Regions from separate parts of the Pseudomonas sp. Soil_N_39 genome, predicted to be linked through region 4. Evidence: predicted binding sites of a transcription regulator. Region 4 holds the regulator's gene; each other region holds the start of a gene.
What was found. The regulator FliA, encoded in region 4, starts transcription of late flagellar genes. The targets are predictions, from matches to a motif close to CTAAAGTTTNNNNNNNNNNNGCCGNTAA.
Positions count from the first base shown of each region.

Region 1: AC3A5O_RS00510 (methyl-accepting chemotaxis protein) is a predicted target of FliA. The motif match lies at 1,890-1,917, and genes of this name have one in related genera.
Region 2: motA (flagellar motor stator protein MotA) is a predicted target of FliA. The motif match lies at 1,723-1,750, and genes of this name have one in related genera.
Region 3: AC3A5O_RS24530 (methyl-accepting chemotaxis protein) is a predicted target of FliA. The motif match lies at 1,701-1,728, and genes of this name have one in related genera.

Region 1 covers NZ_JBDGLI010000001.1:123,440-126,647, reverse strand. Annotated here, with positions in the region: gene AC3A5O_RS00510 (methyl-accepting chemotaxis protein) at 323-1,834, opposite strand; gene AC3A5O_RS00505 (MalY/PatB family protein) at 2,016-3,164, shown strand.
Region 2 covers NZ_JBDGLI010000024.1:63,686-66,893, reverse strand. Annotated here, with positions in the region: gene motB (flagellar motor protein MotB) at 1-799, opposite strand, end outside; gene motA (flagellar motor stator protein MotA) at 803-1,654, opposite strand; gene AC3A5O_RS26030 (HDOD domain-containing protein) at 1,821-3,208, shown strand, end outside.
Region 3 covers NZ_JBDGLI010000021.1:49,622-52,829, forward strand. Annotated here, with positions in the region: gene AC3A5O_RS24530 (methyl-accepting chemotaxis protein) at 19-1,644, opposite strand; tRNA gene AC3A5O_RS24535 (tRNA-Pro) at 1,791-1,867, opposite strand; tRNA gene AC3A5O_RS24540 (tRNA-Lys) at 1,962-2,037, opposite strand; tRNA gene AC3A5O_RS24545 (tRNA-Pro) at 2,043-2,119, opposite strand; tRNA gene AC3A5O_RS24550 (tRNA-Asn) at 2,127-2,202, opposite strand; gene clpB (ATP-dependent chaperone ClpB) at 2,519-3,208, opposite strand, start outside.
Region 4 covers NZ_JBDGLI010000005.1:160,680-163,887, reverse strand. Annotated here, with positions in the region: gene AC3A5O_RS10025 (chemotaxis protein CheA) at 1-168, opposite strand, end outside; gene AC3A5O_RS10020 (protein phosphatase CheZ) at 199-984, opposite strand; gene AC3A5O_RS10015 (chemotaxis response regulator CheY) at 1,003-1,374, opposite strand; gene fliA (RNA polymerase sigma factor FliA) at 1,541-2,284, opposite strand; gene fleN (flagellar synthesis regulator FleN) at 2,281-3,111, opposite strand.

The DNA.
Region 1 (3,208 bases), on a different contig from region 4:
TCATGACACTGTCTCCAACGTCGAATGACCCGAGACGGCGGGGGCGGTCTCGATGGGTTCATTTGACGCCGGTGAGGTATCCCGGATATGTCACGGACGGGCCTGAAAGAAACAGTCCGTATCGACAGGGGGGCTGGATACAAAGAGATACATTTGTGCGGGAAAAGCTCGGTCTGCCGAGCAGACCGAGCGGTGAGATGCGATCATGGTTCACATCAATGTTGCCTCATCCACCGCTATCGCGAGCAGGCTCGCTCCCACAGGGATTTGTGGTGAGCGCTGGATTTTCGACCCGAGAACCAGTGTGAAAGCCGAGCTCGACTCAGGCCGCCCCGCCCTTGCCGTGAAACGCCTGCCCCAACACCGCCAAGCGCTCCGCCAACGGCGGCAAGCACTGACTGCTGCGAGTCAGGATGCCAATGTTGTCCGCATTGCGCTCAGCCACGGCCTGCACGCTTTGCAGGCGCTGGTTGATGCCCATCGATGCCTTGGATTGTTCCTGGGTGGTGCTGGCGATCAGGTCGTTGAAATGGTTGATCACGGCAATGTCTTCGACGACGGCGTGCAACAGTTGCGAAGCCAGTTGGCTGGCGGACACGCAGCGCTCCACCCCGTCGCGGCTGTCTTGCATCGCGACGGCGGCCTGGCGGCTGCCTTGCTGCAGTTTGGCGATGATCTGCTGGATCTCGGTGGTAGACGCCGAGGTCTTTTGTGACAGGGTGCGGACCTCGTCGGCCACCACCGCGAACCCACGGCCCTGTTCGCCAGCCCGGGCCGCCTCAATGGCGGCGTTGAGGGCCAGCAGGTTGGTCTGCTCGGCAATGCCGTTGATCACATCCAGCACCTGACCGATCTGCTGTGCCTGCTCGGCCAAGACCTGCACGGTTTCGTTGGTCAGGTTGATACGCCCTGCCAGCTCGACAATCTCTTCTCGGGTCTGGTCAACCGTGCTGCGCCCGAGGGTGACCTGCTCGTTGGCCTGGCCGGCACGCTGCAGGGTCTGGTCGACATGGCCGGCAATGTTTTCCATGGCTTGGACCAGATGGCCGATCGCACCGCTCATCTGTGCCACTTCATCCAGTTGGTGACGGGCACCGGTTTCCAGGGTCTGGCCTACCTGGGACAGGTCCTGGCCCAGGTCCGAAAGGTTGCGGGTGTCGCGTACCACGCCGTCCACCAGTTGAGTGACCTGCTGGAGGAAATGATCGAAACGCTCACTCGAAGAGACCTTGACGCCATCGCTGTGCTGCCTGCCGGTGTCGTTGCTCAGTTGGGCGGCCGCCGCCAGCACCTTGTCGAGCACCTCCTGGTTTTCCGTGGCGTCGGCCAGGCTCTGGTTCGCCAGGTAAATCAGGATCACGCTTTCCACCACCACGTAGAACGCGTGGAGAAAGACCATCGACCAGCCACCGTGGCTACCCATGACGAACACTGGATAACCCTGGTGTTGAAGCCAGTGAAACCCCAGGTGATGAACAGCGATGGTGGCGGCGGCGACGACAATCGGCAGCCAGTCACGGTAAAACGTCAGCACGGCCAGTAGCACAAAGATCCCGAAGTGGAATTCGATCACGCCGTGGGTCTGGTTGATGTGCAGTGCCGCCATGACCATCAGCGCGACCGCGATGACACAGCGCATGGCCCGGGTGCCGGCCAAAACGCGATAAAGCGCGGTGCTCGCCACGCAGGTGGTCGCCCCCACCAGTAGCGCCTGGGTGAACGTCGAATGCAGGAATGCCAGGCTCAGGGAATACAGCAGCGTGAGCCAAAGCAGCCCCAGCATGATGCGGTCGGCTTTACGGTGGTGATCGTGAAAGCGCACGGGCAAAGTCATGGGGGTCGTCCTTTTCAAAGACTTGTAGGTCCGTTACCAAAATGGCGTAAACGGCTTAGCGGCGTGTCGAGTGAGAATTTTAACTGATTATCATCAATTAGTAGCACTACGCCACCAAGCTTTTCTCGGCGGTCTTTGCTTTATGATGTTCGCCATCTCATGACAGACTGATGGAACCCCCATGACTTTCGATTTCGACACCGTATTGGAGCGCCACGGCACCGGCAGTACCAAATGGAGCCGCTACCCGGCCGATGTGTTGCCAATGTGGGTGGCCGACATGGACTTCCCCGCCCCGCCGGTGGTCATCGACGCGCTGCACAAGCGCCTCGAACATCCGATGCTGGGCTACAGCGTCGCCCAGGACAATCTGCGTGCGGCCATCGTCGCCGATCTTTGGGACAAATACGCGTGGCGCGTCGAGCCCCAGCAGATCGTGTTCCTGCCCGGTGTCGAGCCGGGTTTCAACATGGCGCTGCACGCCTTGGTGGCCCCCCAGCAGAACGTCGTGGTGCAGGTGCCCAACTACCCGCCGCTGCGCCACGCCCCCGATCATTGGCAGTTGAATAAAGTGGAGTTGCCGTTCACCCCGGTCAACGGTGAGTTCCATACGCCGTTGGCGGCATTGCGCGAGGCGTTGCAGGGTGGCGGCGCGCTGTTGCTGAGCAATCCCCACAACCCGCTGGGCAAAGTGTTCGAGCGCGAAGAACTCAAGGCCGTGGCCGACATTTGCCTGGCGCAGGACGCCTGGATCATCTCCGATGAAATCCATGCCGAACTGTGTTTCGACGGCCGCGTGCACATTCCGACCGCCTCCCTCAGCCCGGAGATTGCCGAGCGCACCATCACGTTGATGTCGGCCAGCAAGGCCTACAACATCGCTGGGCTGAAAACATCGTTCGCCATTATCCAGAACGCCAAGCTGCGCGAGCGGGTCAACAGTGCCCGGGCCGGCATGGTCGACAGCGTCAATGCCCTGGGCCTGGAAGCGACCCGTGCGGCCTATAGCGAAGCAGGTCCGTGGCTCGAGGCCTTGAAGGCGTACCTGCAAGCCAACCGCGATTACCTGGTAGAGGCGGTGAACACTCGCCTGCCGGGCGTCACCATGACTGTGCCCCAAGGCACTTACCTGGCCTGGTTGGATTGCTCCGGATTGGGGCTGGATGACCCTCAAGGGTTCTTCTTGAAAGAAGCCAAGGTCGGGCTGAGTGCCGGGCTGGATTTTGCTGACGATGCCGGGCAGTTCGTGCGCCTGAACTTCGGCTGCCCGCGGGCATTGCTGGAGGAAGGCATCGCACGGATGGAGCGCAGCCTGAAAGCCAGGGGCTGATCCAGCAGGCGAAGCAATCCCTTGTGGCGAGGGAGCTTGCTCCC
Region 2 (3,208 bases), on a different contig from region 4:
TATCGATACGCCGATTGACCGGGTTGAGCGGATCCTTGCGGTCGAACAGCGCCGAAGACGCATAGCCGACCACCCGTGCCACCTGCTCGTCCGGATAACTACCGGCCACCAGGGCGCGACGGGCCGCGTTGGCGCGGTTGGCCGACAATTCCCAGTTACCGAAATCGCCTTTGCCAACGTAAGGCTTGGCATCGGTGTGACCGCTGATACTGATCTTGTTCGGCACCGCCTTGATGGTGTCGGCCATGGCCAGCAGGATGTCTTCGAAATACGGTTTCAGGCGCGCGCTGCCAGAGTCGAACATCGGCCGGTTATCAGCGTCCATGATCTGGATGCGCAGGCCATTCGGCGTGATCTCGAACAGGATCTGGTCCTTGAATTTCTGCAGTTGCGGATTTTCTTCAACTTTGTTCTGCAATTCCTGCAACAGCAACTCCAGGCGCTCGCGCTCGACCTGTTCGGCCATGCCTTCGACCTGCTCGGAATCCACCGTCACCTTGTCGGGCTGGGGCTGGGACTTGACCTCGGGGTTGAGGGTGTTTTCCGGCGCCAGGGTCGGCGAGCCGCCCAGGTCAATGATGTAGGGTGTGCCGCTTTCGGAAAAGCCGACCGGGTCCTTGAAGTAACCGGCGATGGCGATCTTCTGTTCCGGGGTTGCCGTGGACAGCAGCCACAGCACCAAGAAGAACGCCATCATCGCCGTCGCGAAGTCGGCGAAGGCAATTTTCCAAGCACCGCCATGGTGCCCGCCGGCTATGCGCTTGACGCGCTTGACGATGATCGGTTGATTATTTTCCATAACTTAACGACCGCGAACCGCTTGTTCCAACTCGGCGAAGCTTGGACGGTGCGCCGGGTACAGGACCTTGCGACCGAACTCCACCGCCAGCGATGGCGGCATGCCCGACGCCGAAGCCACCAGGGACGCCTTGATGGCTTCGTAGACGTTGAGTTCTTCCTTGGCATCATGGGCCAGGGAATGGGCCAGCGGACCGAAGAAACCGTACGCGGCCAAAATACCGAAGAAGGTACCCACCAGTGCCGCACCGACGTGCAGGCCGATGGATTTCTGGTCGCCATCGCCCAGGGAGGCCATGGTCACCACGATCCCCAATACTGCCGCGACGATACCGAAGCCAGGCATGCCGTCGGCGATGCCGTTGACCGCGTGGGACGGGTGCTCCAGGTCTTCCTTGAGGCTGTACAGCTCCATGTCGAACAGGCCTTCGAGCTCATGGGGCGCCATGTTGCCGGACGACATGATGCGCAGGTAATCACAGATGAACGCCGTCATGCGTTCATCCTTCAGCACCGAGGGATACTTGGCGAAAATCGGGCTGGCGGCGGCGTCTTCGATATCGCCCTCGATCGCCATCATGCCTTCGCGGCGACTCTTGTTGAGGATCTCGTAGATCAGCCCCAGCACCTCGAGGTAGAAGGTGTGGCTGAAGCGCGAACTGAACATGCTCAGGGATTTCTTGAGCACGTGCATCGTCATATAGCCAGGGTTGGCCTGCAAAAATGCACCGAGGGCCGCGCCACCGATGATCAGTACCTCGAAGGGCTGGATCAGGGCGGCAATCTTGCCATGGGAGAGCACGTATCCGCCGAGTACGCTCGCGAACACGACAATGATGCCGATAATTTTAGCCATAGATAGAAAGTACTTATTTAAGTCGGGTTCAAGGTCATATTCGGAAGCTGAAAAATCTCTTCTTCTACTTATCGGCAAAACTGCGCCAGACTATAGGCTGTTCTGGCGAAAAGCCAATTTGCCCCGTTCCGGGCGTAGAGAATTCATACGATGATCACGTCCAGCCATGACTAACGAAACCAAGGTTCCAACGCCCCGACCGACCACCCTCGACGGCTGGGTAAAACTGCTCAACGGCGTGCATCTGCCGGTACCCCAGGCCAGCCACGACTTGGTCTGCAAGGCCCTCGCCGACAGCCGCCGCTCGTTGCGCGACATCGCCGACCTGATGCAAGACAGTCCCGCCCTGGCCCTGAGCGTCATCCGCGAAGCCAACCATCACACCCATGGCAGCCTCGCTGAACCTGCGGAAAACCTCGAAGTGGCCATCAACCGCCTCGGCCTCAAGCGTACCGAGGAACTGCTCGCCCGCCTGCCGTCGTTGCCCGGGCCCGAAATCCCCCTCGCCTTGCGCCAACTGCAATTGATCAGCCAGCACGCCACGCAACAGGCCAATGGTTTTTTTGCCAGCCGCCTGGCACGGCTGTGGCAAGACATACACTGGGGCAGCCTGTTGTTCCTGTCGCCGCTCTGGCCCCTGGCCCTGACCCACCCGCGATTGCTTGGGGAATGGGAATTGCGGGTCGTCCATAAAGGCGAGCCCGCACACAAGGTAGAGCGCGAGCTGTTCGGCGTCAGCCTGATGGAAATCTGCCTGGCGCTGGTGGAGACCTGGCGCTTGCCCATCTGGGTGGCGCAAGGTTACCGCCTGCTGCTCAATGAACGCCGCGAGCTGGTGAAAGTCCTGCGCATCGCCCGGGACAGCGAACACCCGCTACGCCAGCAGAATCGCCTGGACGACGACCCGACCCTGCGCCGCTGGCTCAACCAGCCGGCCAACACCGTGTTGCTGGCCAACGGTCTGGCACTGGCCGCACAACAGGCCTGGGACAGCCCCGCTATCACCCGCTGGCAGTACCTCACCAGTTTGTATCTGCAGATGTCGATGGATGAGGTCCAGCAACAGCTGCACCAACAAGCGGTCAACAGTGCCCATCATCACGCCATGCCGGACCTCTGGCACCCGGCCGTAGCGCTGATCTGGCCTGCGGGCAGCCGCCGTATCCACCCCGGCTTGCTGCCCGCCGCTCCGCCCAGCGCCCAAGACCTGAGCCAGTGGCGCAAACAATGCTCCTCCATGCTGGTGGAGCCGAGCCCCTTCCGCAATGCCATGCACCTGACGACTTCGGCGCGGGACGTCCTGGTGGCCTGTGGCATGCGCCGGGTGATGATCCTGATGGCCGACCGCAGCCAGACCAGCGTACGCGTACACCAGACCGCCGGTTTGCCCAAGGAAGCCGCGGCCATGAGCTTTACCATCAGCCAGAGCAAAATACTGCAACGGTTGCTGGCCCAGCAGGCCCAGGTGCGCCTGAACCCGGACAACAACGCGCAGTTTTCGGCGCTGCTGCCGCCGGGCCTGCGCAGCCTGTTCCGCGGTGAACACCTGCTGTT
Region 3 (3,208 bases), on a different contig from region 4:
GTCCGAGCCATCCATCGATCAAACCTGAAACCGCTGCACCATCGTACGCAGCGAATTCGCCAGCTGCGACAACTCATGGCTGGAGGCACTGGTCTGGTCCGCGCCGGAAGCCGAGCGCACGGACAAATCACGAATGTTCACCAGGTTGCGATCCACCTCACGGGCCACTTGCGCCTGCTCTTCGGCGGCGCTGGCGATGACCAGGTTGCGTTCGTGGATTTCATTGACCGAGGCCGTGATGGTCTGCAGCGCGTCCCCTGCCCGCTCCGCCATGGCCAAGGTGCTGGCGGCGCGACTGGAGCTGGCCTGCATGGAATCGAGTGCCTGGGTGGCACCGCTGCGCATGCCCTGGACCATTTGCTCGATTTCCTGGGTCGATTGCTGCGTGCGATACGCCAGCGCCCGCACCTCATCGGCCACCACCGCAAACCCACGCCCGCTCTCACCCGCCCGCGCCGCCTCAATGGCCGCGTTGAGAGCCAGCAGGTTGGTCTGCTCGGCGATGGCGCGGATCACGTCCAGCACCTTGCCGATATCCTGCGACTGGTTGGCCAACGATTGCACCAAGCCGCCGGTCACCTGCACATCGCTGGCGAGGGCGCCGATGGCATCGACTGTGTCGCTGACCCGCTGCTGCCCCAGGGAGGCCGATTCACTGGACTGACGGGTGGCATCGGAGGTGGAAACCGCATTGCGCGCCACTTCCTCCACAGCGGTGGTCATCTCGGTGACGGCAGTGGCGGCCTGTTCAATTTCGTTGTTCTGTTGCTGCAAGCTTTGAGTGCTGTCGAGGGTGACGGCGTTCAGCTCATCGGCCGCGGTGGCCAATTGCGCGGCAGAGCCGCTGATGCCCTGCAGGGTCTCACGCAGATTCTGTTGCATCGCCGCCAACGCCTTGAGCAGGCGGCTCACTTCGTCGTTGCCATGGGTCTCGATTGGCCGGGTCAGGTCACCCCGGGCGACGCTCTCCGCGGCATTCAAGGCCTCGCCCAAGGGTTTGACGATACTGCGCGTGAGCAGCATGGCCAGGGCCACCGTGGCCAGGGCGGCCAGCACAATGAACAGGCTGACGATCATGCGGGAATTGGCGTAGTGCTCCTGGGACTTCTGGCTCTCGACGGACACCTGCTTGGAGAACAACTCCGCCAGATCGTTGAGCTGCTTGCCGGAACCGTCCACCACGGTCTTCATGTCCACCAGCAGCAGCTTGATCAGCTCGTCCCGACGCCCTTGCTCCGCCAAGGTGAAGGATTGCGCGATACCGGTACGGTAAGCGGCAAAGGTCTGCTTGAACTGGTCGTAAAGGGCCTTGCCTTCAGGCGTCACGACGAGTTTTTCGTAAGCCGCGATTTTTTCGCCCAGTTCTTTGTCGCGCGTGTCCATTTGTGCGCGGTACACCGGGATATTCTTCGGGTCTTGGTCCAGGGCCATGCGCAGGGAGATGGTGCGGATCCGCAGCATCCACTCGCGGATATCGCCCCCCTCACGAATGCTGGGCAGCCACTGGGTTTCCACGGCGACTTCACTGTCACGAATGCTCGACATCTGACCCAGCGCAAACACCCCGAGTAACGCCACCAGCACGGCGATCAAGGCAAACCCCAACGCGGCACGGGGGGCGATATTCAACTGACGAAGCGACATAGGGGAGTGCCTTTTTTATTGGTGGCCTGAGGTGGGGCCAGGCCCCTGTCGCTGGGTTATCGGCAAGTTGTACGATGTCTTAAGTCGATCCACTTTATTGCAGGCAAAAAAAATCCCCGTATCTTTCGATACGAGGATTTTTAGTATGGTCGGGGTAAGGGGATTCGAACTCCTGACATCCTGCTCCCAAAGCAGGCGCGCTACCGGACTGCGCTATACCCCGGTAAAAAAAAGGCGACCTTCGCAAGTCGCCTTCCTCGATCAGCGCTTTTGGCCTCTGATCTTAAGATTCGATTCCAGCGAGCTGGTTTCAAAAATGGTGGGTCGTGTGGGATTCGAACCTACGACCAATTGGTTAAAAGCCAACTGCTCTACCAACTGAGCTAACGACCCAAATATGGTCGGGGTAAGGGGATTCGAACTCCTGACATCCTGCTCCCAAAGCAGGCGCGCTACCGGACTGCGCTATACCCCGATTAAAATGGCTCCGTGACCAGGACTCGAACCTGGGACCCAATGATTAACAGTCATTTGCTCTACCGACTGAGCTATCACGGAACTGATATTTCAAGTTACTGCAATTTTGAAGCTACAACGTTGAAGCTCGCTTCAACCTCTTCTACCCTTAAGCATCGCTGCGTTCGTGTGTCTGAGGCGCGCTATTCTACAATCTTCAAAACCTCTGTCAACCCCTTAAATTGCTTTCAAGACAATGATTTGCAACTTATTTTGGATTCCTTCTCAGTGAGAAGTCGCCCTTGGGGTGACGTACTGCGGGGCGCACTTTACAAGCCTTTTCCTTTGAGTTCAACGGCCTGATGAAAAAAATGGCCTTGCAAGGCAAGGCCATTTCCATCGTCGCCAAAGCCGGCCTTCAGTTGAAGACGATTTCGTCGTTCTCCACCGTACCGGTCACGGTTTCGCCCGGCATGAAGCGCCCGGACAGGATTAACTGTGCCAGCGGGTTTTCGATCCAGCGCTGGATCGCTCGCTTGAGCGGCCGTGCGCCATAGACCGGGTCGTAACCCACCGCAATCAACTTGTCCAACGCCTCACCGCTCAACTGCAATTTCAGCTCACGCTCGGTGAGGCGGCTGCGCAGGCGACCCAACTGGATCTCGGTAATGCCGGCAATCTGATCCCGGGCCAACGGCTCGAAGATCACCACTTCGTCGACCCGGTTGATGAACTCCGGACGGAAATGGGTAGAGATCGCGTCCATCACCGCCGCGCGCTGCGCCTCGCGATCGCCCACCAGCTCCTGGATCTGCGTCGAGCCCAGGTTGGAGGTCATCACGATCACCGTATTGCGAAAGTCCACCGTGCGCCCGTGGCTGTCGGTCAGGCGACCATCCTCCAGCACTTGCAGCAAAATGTTGAACACATCCGGATGGGCCTTCTCGACCTCATCGAGCAGGATCACCGAATACGGCTTGCGCCGCACCGCCTCGGTCAGGTAACCGCCCTCTTCATAGCCGATATAACCCGGTGGCGCACCGATCAGCCGTGCCACGGAATGTTTCTCCATGAACTCGGACATGTCGATGCGCACCATGGCCTCTTC
Region 4 (3,208 bases):
GCCGGCGCCTCCTTTTACAGTGTGGAAACCGCGAAAAATTGCATTGAGCAGATCCGCATCATCAGGTCGGCTTTCCAGCTCGACCAGCTGTTCGGACAGTTGCTCTAGAATCTCGCCGGCCTCAACCAGGAAATCCTGAAGGATCTCTTCATCGGCGCCGAAGCTCATTAATGGCTGCTCCTAAAACAGGGCTAAAACTCAGAATCCAAGGCTGGACAGCAAATCGTCCACATCGTCCTGACCGGACATAACGTCTTCTCTTTTATCGGCATGAATTTGCGGACCTTCACCCTGAGAGAGATGTTTTTGTGGATCTTTTTCAGCAAGCATCGCTTCACGGTCGTGTTCGATGCCTGCAAAGCGGTCGACCTGGCTGGCCATCAACACCAGTTTGAGCAGGTTGCTTTCCACTTCGGTGACCAATTGGGTCACACGCTTGATCACCTGGCCGGTCAGGTCTTGATAGTCCTGGGCCAGCAGAATGTCGTTGAGGTTGCTTGCCACGGCGCGGTTCTCGGTGCTGCTGCGCGCCAGGAAACCGTCGACCCGACGGGCCAGCTCCCGAAACTCTTCAGCACCGACTTCGCGACGCATGAACCGGCCCCAGTCGGTGCTCAAGGCCTGGGCTTCTTCACTCAGGCCGTTGACCAGCGGCGTTGCACTTTCCACCAGGTCCATGGTGCGGTTCGCCGCGGCCTCGGTCAGCTTGACCACATACCCCAGGCGCTCGGTGGCGTCGGTGATCTGCGAGACTTCCTCGGCCTGCGGCATGTGCGGGTCGATCTGGAAATTGACAATCGCGCTGTGCAGTTCACGCGTGAGCTTGCCCACTTCCTGATACAGACCGCGGTCACGGGTCTGGTTGAGCTCATGGATCATTTGAACCGCATCGCCAAAGCGACCTTTTTCAAGGCTGTCGACCAGTTCGCGGGCATGTTTTTTCAGGGTCGATTCGAAATCGCCCATTGAAGATTCGTTGTCCATAGCTCCCCCGTGGCGCAGTTAACCGATGCGTTCGAAGATTTTTTCGATCTTCTCTTTCAACGCCTGGGCCGTGAAGGGTTTGACCACATAGCCGTTTACACCGGCCTGGGCCGCTTCGATGATCTGCTCGCGCTTGGCTTCGGCAGTGACCATCAGCACCGGAAGATGCTTGAGCTTTTCGTCGGCGCGCACATGGCGCAACAAGTCGATACCGGTCATGCCGGGCATGTTCCAGTCAGTCACCAGAAAGTCGATGCTCCCGCTGTTGAGGACCGGAATGGCTGTGACGCCATCATCCGCCTCGACCGTGTTGGTGAACCCAAGGTCACGCAACAGGTTTTTTATGATCCGCCGCATCGTTGAGAAGTCATCAACGATGAGGATTTTCATGTTCTTGTCCAATTCGACCTCCAAGCAGTCTTAAACGCGCCCAGCACCTGGACGCGCCATTTCAATCAATCCGGCACAACACTCGACAACGGTCCGGAGCACAACGGATGGAGACTGGCGCAGTACCTGCCAGGCCAGCCTCGTCGCAGTGTCCCCACACTGCCTGTCAACGCGCTCGCCACTCCCCCAAACGCCCCCGCAAACGGGCCGCGCACTGGCTGTGTAACTGGCTGACCCGCGATTCGCTGACCCCCAGGACCTCACCGATTTCCTTGAGGTTCAGCTCTTCGTCGTAGTACAGCGCCAAGACCAGTCGCTCACGCTCCGGCAAATTGGCAATCGCATCCGCCAGCGCGCTCTGGAAACGTTCATCTTCCAGGTCACGCGATGGCTCCATGTGAGCACTCGCGCCATCCTCGTGCAGCCCTTCGTGTTCGCCGTCCTGCAGCAGGTCGTCGAAACTGAACAGGCGGCTGCCCAAGGTATCGTTCAAAATCCCGTAATAATCATCGAGACTTAACTGGAGTTCGGCAGCAACTTCGTGATCTTTAGCGTCACGCCCGGTTTTCGCTTCAATTGCCCGAATCGCGTCACTGACCATGCGGGTATTGCGGTGCACCGAACGCGGCGCCCAATCGCCCTTGCGGACTTCATCGAGCATCGCCCCGCGAATGCGAATACCGGCATAGGTCTCGAAACTGGCGCCTTTGCTGGCGTCGTATTTGTTCGACACTTCAAGCAGGCCGATCATGCCGGCCTGGATCAAGTCCTCGACCTGGACACTGGCCGGCAACCGCGCCAGCAAGTGGTAGGCGATACGCTTGACCAGTGGCGCATAACGCTCGATCAATTCGTATTGGGCGTCCCGTGCCGATTTTTTGTAGAGATGGTTGTAACCGCTGGCTGTCATAGCACGGGCCCTGCTGTTTGTTGCACAAGACGTTCGACGAAAAACTCCAGATGCCCGCGAGGATTGGCCGGCAATGGCCAGGTATCGACCTTCTGGGCGATCGCCTTGAACGCCAGCGCGCATTTGGAACGTGGAAAGGCTTCATAGACGGCACGTTGCTTCTGGACGGCCTTGCGCACGCTTTCGTCGTAAGGCACCGCGCCGACGTATTGCAGGGCGACGTCCAGGAAGCGATCGGTGACCTTGGTCAACTTGGCGAACAGGTTGCGTCCTTCCTGCGGGCTCTGGGCCATGTTGGCCAGGACGCGGAAGCGGTTCATGCCATAGTCGCGGTTCAGCAGTTTGATCAGGGCGTAGGCGTCGGTGATGGACGTCGGTTCGTCGCAGACCACCAGCAGCACTTCCTGGGCGGCGCGCACGAAACTGACGACCGAGTCGCCAATGCCGGCCGCGGTATCGATCACCAGCACATCGAGGTTGTCGCCGATGTCGCTGAAAGCCTGGATCAGGCCCGCGTGTTGGGCTGGGGTCAGGTGAACCATGCTCTGGGTGCCGGAGGCAGCCGGCACGATACGAATCCCGCCTGGCCCCTGCAACAGCACGTCGCGCAGTTCGCAGCGGCCTTCGATCACGTCCGCCAGGGTGCGTTTGGGGGTAAGCCCCAGCAGCACGTCGACGTTCGCCAGGCCCAGGTCGGCGTCCAGCAGCATGACCCGTCGGCCAAGCTCTGCCAGAGCCAGGGACAAGTTCACTGACACGTTAGTCTTCCCGACGCCACCTTTGCCGCCGGTCACCGCGATCACCTGTACGGGATGCATGCTGCCCATGTTCGTTCTTTACCTTGTCTTCTTAGACGGAGGCCACATTACTGGCTGCGCGTTCGCATAAGGAACAATGCATGGCAGACCATCGATGTAGGTACAA